2 linked regions of the Moorella thermoacetica genome follow. The protein of the gene in region 1 interacts with the protein of each later gene in a pairwise test. Links are inferred from orthologs where the notes say so. Each region holds a gene or a part of one and is shown in the gene's direction. Other genes may lie near its edges.

Region 1 (3,563 bases):
TACCTGGAGCAGGTGGAGGATGAGTGCCGGCAAAAGGGTATCGGCGCCATTGCCACCATTATGGGCCGTTACTACGCCATGGACCGGGATCGGCGCTGGGAACGCACGGCCCGGGCCTACCGCGCCCTGGTAGCCGGTGAAGGCCATCAGGCCTCCTCCCCCAGTGAGGCTATCCGGGCTTCCTACGAGCGGGATATCACCGACGAGTTTGTGGAACCGGCAGTTATTACCCGGGACGGTAGGCCCCTGGCTACGGTCCGGGAGGGGGACAGCGTCGTCTTCTTTAATTTCCGCGCCGACCGGGCACGGCAGCTTACCCGGGCCTTCGTGGACCGCGACTTTGATGCCTTTGAACGTCCCGGCGGCAGGTTGGACATCCAGTTTGTCTGCCTGACCCAGTACGATGTAACTATCCCGGCTCCGGTGGCCTTCCCGCCCCAGGTGCTGCAGAACGTCCTGGGGGAAGTAATAGCCGGCGCCGGCTTGAAGCAGCTGCGTATCGCCGAGACGGAAAAGTACGCCCACGTCACCTTTTTCTTCAACGGCGGCGTGGAAGAACCCTTTCCCGGCGAAGACCGGCTCCTGATCCCCTCACCGAAGGTAGCCACCTATGATCAAAAGCCTTCCATGAGCGCCCGGGAGGTGACGGACGCCGTCCTGGAACGGCTGGATAAGTACGACTTTATTGTCCTGAATTTTGCCAACCCCGACATGGTCGGCCATACCGGCGACCTGGCTGCGGCCATCGCCGCCGTAGAGATGGTAAATGAGTGTATCGGCCGGATTGTTCAGGCCATGGCCGAACGCCGGGCCCCCCTTTTGCTTACCGCCGACCACGGCAACGCCGAGGAGATGCGGGAGCCCGACGGCGAGCCCCATACGGCCCATACCAGCAACCTGGTGCCCTTCATCCTGGTGGACGACCGCTACCGGGGAGCTTCCCTGCGGGAAGGCGCCCTGGAGGACGTGGCCCCGACGGTCCTGGATATTCTCCACATCCAACAGCCGGCCGAGATGACGGGCAAGAGCTTGATTGTAAAAGGGTAGGGCAGGTTTCTCGCGGAGCGGCCTGCACTCAACTCAACAGGAAGAAGTAGCCCTGTGACGAAGTTACCAGCCAAATTAACGCGGAGGTGTCCTTAATCCAATGACTACTATCAGCGATATTTACGCCCGGGAGATTCTCGATTCCCGGGGCAACCCCACGGTTGAGGTTGAAGTATTCCTGGAAAGCGGCGGCTGGGGCCGGGCGGCCGTGCCTTCGGGGGCTTCCACCGGGGCCTACGAAGCCGTCGAGCTGCGGGACAAGGATCCCAAGCGCTATGGCGGCAAAGGTGTTCTCGACGCTGTCAACAACATTAACGCCATTATCGCCCCGGAACTGGTGGGTTCCGACGCCCTGGACCAGCGGGAGATCGACCGCCAGCTCATTGAAATGGATGGCACGCCTAATAAGGGCAAATTAGGAGCCAATGCCATCCTGGGGGTTTCCCTGGCAGTGGCCAAAGCAGCAGCCGACGCCCTGGGCCTGCCCCTTTACCGGTATCTGGGCGGGGTTAATGCCCATACCCTGCCGGTACCCATGATGAACATTTTAAACGGCGGCAAGCATGCCGACAATAACGTCGACATCCAGGAGTTCATGGTCATGCCCGCCGGGGCCAGCGACTTCGCCAGCGCCCTGCGGATGGGCGCCGAGGTTTTCCATAGCCTCAAGGCCGTGCTGCAAAGTAAAGGGCTGAATACGGCCGTCGGCGACGAGGGTGGTTTTGCCCCCAACCTGCGCTCCAATGTGGAAGCCATCGAGGTGCTCCTGGAGGCCATCGCCAAAGCCGGTTATGAACCTGGTAAGGATTGCTTTATTGCCCTGGACCCGGCTTCAACGGAACTCTACAAGGACGGCAAGTATGTTTTTGCCGGTGAAGGGGTCACCCGTACCAGCGATGAAATGGTCGAGTTCTGGGCGAGTCTAGTCGACAAGTACCCCATCATCTCCATAGAGGACGGTTTGGCGGAGGACGACTGGGAAGGCTGGCAGAACCTCACCAAACGCCTGGGGCACAAGGTCCAGCTGGTGGGCGACGACCTCTTCGTCACCAATACAGAGCGCCTGAGCCGGGGGATTGAGATGGGTGCCGCCAACACCATCCTGATCAAGGTCAACCAGATCGGTACCCTGACCGAGACCCTGGAAGCCATTGAAATGGCCAAGAAAGCCGGCTATACGGCCGTAGTCTCCCACCGCTCCGGTGAGACGGAAGACACAACAATCGCCGACATCGTGGTGGCCGTCAACGCCGGCCAGATCAAGACCGGCGCCCCTTCCCGCACCGAGCGGGTGGCCAAATACAACCAGCTTTTGCGCATCGAGGAAGAGCTGGACGCCGCCGCCCTCTACCCGGGCCTGAAAGCCTTCTACAACTTGAAGAAGTAGCCCCCTTTAGAAAAAGAAACCCCGGCCTGGTAACCATGCCGGGGTTTAAAATTGCCTCAAAACCATCCCTTGCGCCGGAAGAAATAAAGCATCACTCCGGCCAGCAGGGCCATGACTCCCAGGACCACAAAGTACCCGTAGCGCCATTCCAGCTCGGGCATATAACGGAAGTTCATACCGTAGATGCCGGCAATGAGGCTTAGAGGCATCATGATAGTGGTAATTACCGTCAGCACCTTCATGATTTCATTCAGGCGATTGGAGGTCAGGGAGAGATAGATCTCCAGGGTGGAGCTGGCCAGATCGTGGAAGGTTTCCACCTGGTCAATGAGGCGCAGCATCTCGTTGTAGATATCCAGGAAAAAGACCCGGTTTTCCGGTTTTACCAGGTTGAACTCGGGATAGGCCAGGACATTGATGATATCCCGCTGGGCACCTAAAATTTTACGTAGCTTGATGGCCTGGCGGCGCATGGTGAAGACCTGGTTTAAAATCCTGCGAGTCGGCTGCCGGAAAACCTCTTCCTCCAGGTACTCAATCCTGGCTTCCGTACGATCAAAAAAGGCAAAAAAGGTTTCCGTCAGGGGCTCCAGCAGGCTGTATAGGATAAAATCGACACCCTTCGCAAAGAGCCGCGGGTCCTGGCGGTACTGGTGCCAGATTTTATTAAGGAAATCAAGTTCCTCCTGGTGGACGGTTACTATAAACCCGGGCCCGAGAAAAACGTTAAGGGCCGCAGTCAGGGAGCGCTGGCGAGCCTGGATACAGCGCAGGGTCAAAAAGGCATATTCATCATACTGGGCCATTCCCGGGCGGTAGTGGGGATGGAGGCAGTCTTTCACGGCCAGAGGGTGAAAATGGAAGAGGTCCGCCAGGAGGTCCAGTTCTTCCCGGGCCGGCTGTACCAGGTCCAGCCATGTAAACTCCTCGCTCTGCCGGGGCTGGAAACCAGGAGGCAGATTCTCCTTGAGTCCCTGTTTCGGGTGAAAAATTAAGAGACGCTGCATGTTAAAATCACCTGTAGTCGGGTTTTCTTTAGTTTACCACATTCAGGCCGCCCCAGTATCGTCCCCATGTAAAACCGGAAAGCAAACATTGTAAGGCGGCAGGAAGTGGGTTAGAATGGTAA
Region 2 (3,047 bases), 570 kb from region 1 along the record:
GCCAGGGACCGGGCCCGGTCCAGAAACAGGTGGGGGTAACCATTGACCCGGCCCCTGATGATAAAGACCATGAGGTGCGGATTGTAGTTACCGATGCCAAGGGTACTAATGAAGTGCTAAAGAAGAAGCAAAAGATGGGCCAGCAAATCCAGGCCACCATCAACTATTTCGGCAAAGGTAAGTTGCAGGTTTTCCGTGACGGCAACGTTATTTATGAACAGGACTTGCAGTAGGGAGTAAGGGATGGAAGGCACCCTTTTACGGCGCTACGGTGGTTTTTATTACGTGGAAAGCGAGGGGCGGGTATGGACCTGTCGCCTGCGGGGCCGCTTCCGGCTCCAGGAGACTGTCTTTTTGCCAGGCGACCGGGTGGAAATAAAACCCGTAGGTCCGGGGGAAGGGGTGATTGAGGATCTGAAACCCCGGCGGACCTGCTTAAAAAGACCGGCAGTGGCCAATGTCGAGCAGGTCATTATCGTCTTCGCCCTGAGGGAACCCCCCCCGGATCTGGAACTCCTGGACCGGTTGTTATTTTTGAGCGGGGTCGAGGATATAGAGGCGGTTATTGTCTGGAACAAAGCGGATATCAGTAAGCAGGAATACGCTGGGTTACCGGAACTTTACCGGCAGATCGGTTACCGGAATTTGATAACCAGCGCTCACACCGGCCAGGGTATCGACGAACTGAAAGCCCTCCTGGCCGGCAGGCTCAGTACCTTTGCCGGACCTTCAGGGGTTGGCAAGTCTTCCCTGCTCAACGCAATCCAACCCGGCCTCAACCTGCGGACCGGAGAAGTCAGTTCTAAAGGCGGCCGGGGACGCCACACCACCCGCCAGGCGGAACTGATCCGGCTACCGGATGGGGGGTGGGTAGCCGATACCCCGGGTTTCAGCCGCCTGGACCTGCCAGCCATCACCAGGGAAGAGGTGGCTGCCTATTTCCCGGAAATGGAACCCCTGCGGGGGCGCTGCCGCTATGCCTCCTGCCTGCACCGGAAGGAGCCCGGTTGCGCGGTGGTAGCAGCCGTAGAGGCCGGTCTGATTATAAAGCATCGTTATGAACACTACCTTACTTTCCTGGCGGAAGTCATCGCCAGGGAAAGGAGTTTTTCGTAATGCCTATAATTGCACCTTCACTGCTGGCTGCCGATTTTGCCAACCTCCAGGGTGAAGTAGAGGCCGTCGCCAGGGGAGGGGCCGACTGGCTGCACCTGGATATCATGGACGGCCATTTTGTCCCCAACCTGACTATTGGCCCGGCTGTGGTAGCCGCCCTGAGGCCCCATAGCCAGCTGGTCTTTGATGTTCACTTGATGCTCTCCCGGCCGGAGGATTTTATCCTTCCCTTTGCCCGCGCGGGGGCCGACTATATCAGCGTCCATGCTGAAGCCTGCACCCACCTGCACCGGGTCCTGCAGCAGATCCGGGAAGCCGGTTGCCGGCCGGCAGTTGCTTTGAATCCCGCCACCCCCCTTAGCGTCCTCGATCATGTTCTGGGGGAAGTGGAGATGATCCTTTTAATGACGGTGAACCCGGGATTTGGTGGCCAGGAGTTTATCCCGGCCATGCTTCCCAAAATAGCCTCCCTGGCAGCCAAATTGCGCGAAAACAGGCTCGATATCCTTCTGGAGGTGGACGGCGGCATCAACCCGGAGACGGCAGCTGCCGCCTGCCAGGCCGGGGCCGGGGTTCTGGTCGCCGGTTCGGCTGTATTTGGCTGCCCCGACCGGGGAGCTGCCATCAGGGAACTACGCCAGGCGGGGAAGCTAAATAGGGTGCAAATATGAAGTGGGCCCCGTGCCCCCCTGCGCGTCTTGACGCCGCCTGAATGGAGCTATATAATTACTGTAACGTCCTTCGGGGTTAGGTGTAATTCCTTACCGGCGGTAAAGCCCGCGAGCCGTTATGGCAGACCCGGTGAAATTCCGGGGCCGACAGTAAAAGTCTGGAAGGGAGAAGGAGGTTATAATCCTTTGCCTGCCTAGCCCCGGAGTCCGCGGGGTTTTTTTATACTGCTTTTGGAATGGCGTCTGTTATGGAAACGGCTGCCAGTAACTACCGGGACATATTCCAGCTTATGCGGGAAGTATCAGTTCGGGTAGAGAGTTTTTTGGAGGAGCTAAATGCAACCACAGGATGCCATCTTCATGGCCCGGGCCCTGGAACTGGCCCGCCAGGGACTGGGCCGTACCAGCCCCAACCCGACAGTAGGAGCAGTTATCGTTCGCGACGGCCAGGTGGTAGGTGAGGGTTATCACCAGAAGGCTGGCACCCCCCACGCTGAGATCCATGCCCTGCGTGCCGCCGGGGAGAAGGCCCGGGGAGCCACCCTGTATGTAACCCTGGAACCCTGCTGCCACTACGGCCGGACGCCCCCGTGCACCGAGGCCATCATCGCCGCCGGGATCAAGAGGGTGGTAGCAGCCATGGCCGATCCCAATCCCCGGGTAGCGGGAGGCGGCTTCCGGGCCCTGAGCCAGGCCGGGATAGAGGTAGAGACGGGACTGCTGGCAGATGAAGCCCGGAGATTAAATGAGGCCTTTATTAAGTATATTACTACCGGCAGGCCCTGGGTGACCCTGAAGATGGCCCTGACCCTGGACGGGAAGATCGCCACCCGTACCGGGGCCGCCCGCTGGATTACCGGCCCGGCTGCCAGGCAGAGGGCCCATGAGTTGCGGGATATCCATGATGCCATTCTAGTGGGCATTGGCACCGTCCTGGCCGACGATCCCGAATTAACCACCCGCCTGCCGGACGGCCGGGGGCGGGACGCTATCAGGGTAATCCTGGACAGCCACCTGCGGCTGCCCCTGAGTGCCAGGGTGGTAAACCTCCAATCGGAAGCCCCTACTCTGGTGGTCACCACACCTTCGGCCCCGGCAGCAGCCAGGGAAAACCTTGCGGCCCGGGGAGTGGAGGTTCTGGTCCTGCCGGAGGAAGACGGCCGGGTGGCCTGGCAACCGCTCCTGGCTGAGCTAGCCAGGCGCCAGGTCACCAGTATCCTGGTCGAGGGAGGAGCCGAGGTAAACGCCACCGCCCTGGCG

What was found.
Region 2: the proteins of eno (region 1) and rpe interact in binary tests that used the Escherichia coli proteins (3 or more experiments, as listed by UniProt). The link is inferred for Moorella thermoacetica from one-to-one orthologs.

The regions. Positions count from the first base shown.
Region 1 is NZ_CP012369.1:273,496-277,058, forward strand. The notes cover bases 435-3,290. They hold eno (phosphopyruvate hydratase), read left to right. Parts: upstream 435-1,147; coding sequence 1,148-2,434; downstream 2,435-3,290. Other genes in these bases: gpmI (2,3-bisphosphoglycerate-independent phosphoglycerate mutase), read left to right, coding at 435-1,047; corA (magnesium/cobalt transporter CorA), read right to left, coding at 2,491-3,290. Also shown: more of gpmI, read left to right, coding at 1-434; more of corA, read right to left, coding at 3,291-3,441. UniProt on the Escherichia coli protein: Catalyzes the reversible conversion of 2-phosphoglycerate (2-PG) into phosphoenolpyruvate (PEP). It is essential for the degradation of carbohydrates via glycolysis.
Region 2 is NZ_CP012369.1:843,058-846,104, forward strand. Bases 1-2,951 are described here. They hold rpe (ribulose-phosphate 3-epimerase), read left to right. Parts: upstream 1-1,115; coding sequence 1,116-1,787; downstream 1,788-2,951. Other genes in these bases: pknB (Stk1 family PASTA domain-containing Ser/Thr kinase), read left to right, coding at 1-233; rsgA (ribosome small subunit-dependent GTPase A), read left to right, coding at 244-1,116; ribD (bifunctional diaminohydroxyphosphoribosylaminopyrimidine deaminase/5-amino-6-(5-phosphoribosylamino)uracil reductase RibD), read left to right, coding at 2,124-2,951. Outside these bases: more of ribD, read left to right, coding at 2,952-3,047. UniProt on the Escherichia coli protein: Catalyzes the reversible epimerization of D-ribulose 5-phosphate to D-xylulose 5-phosphate.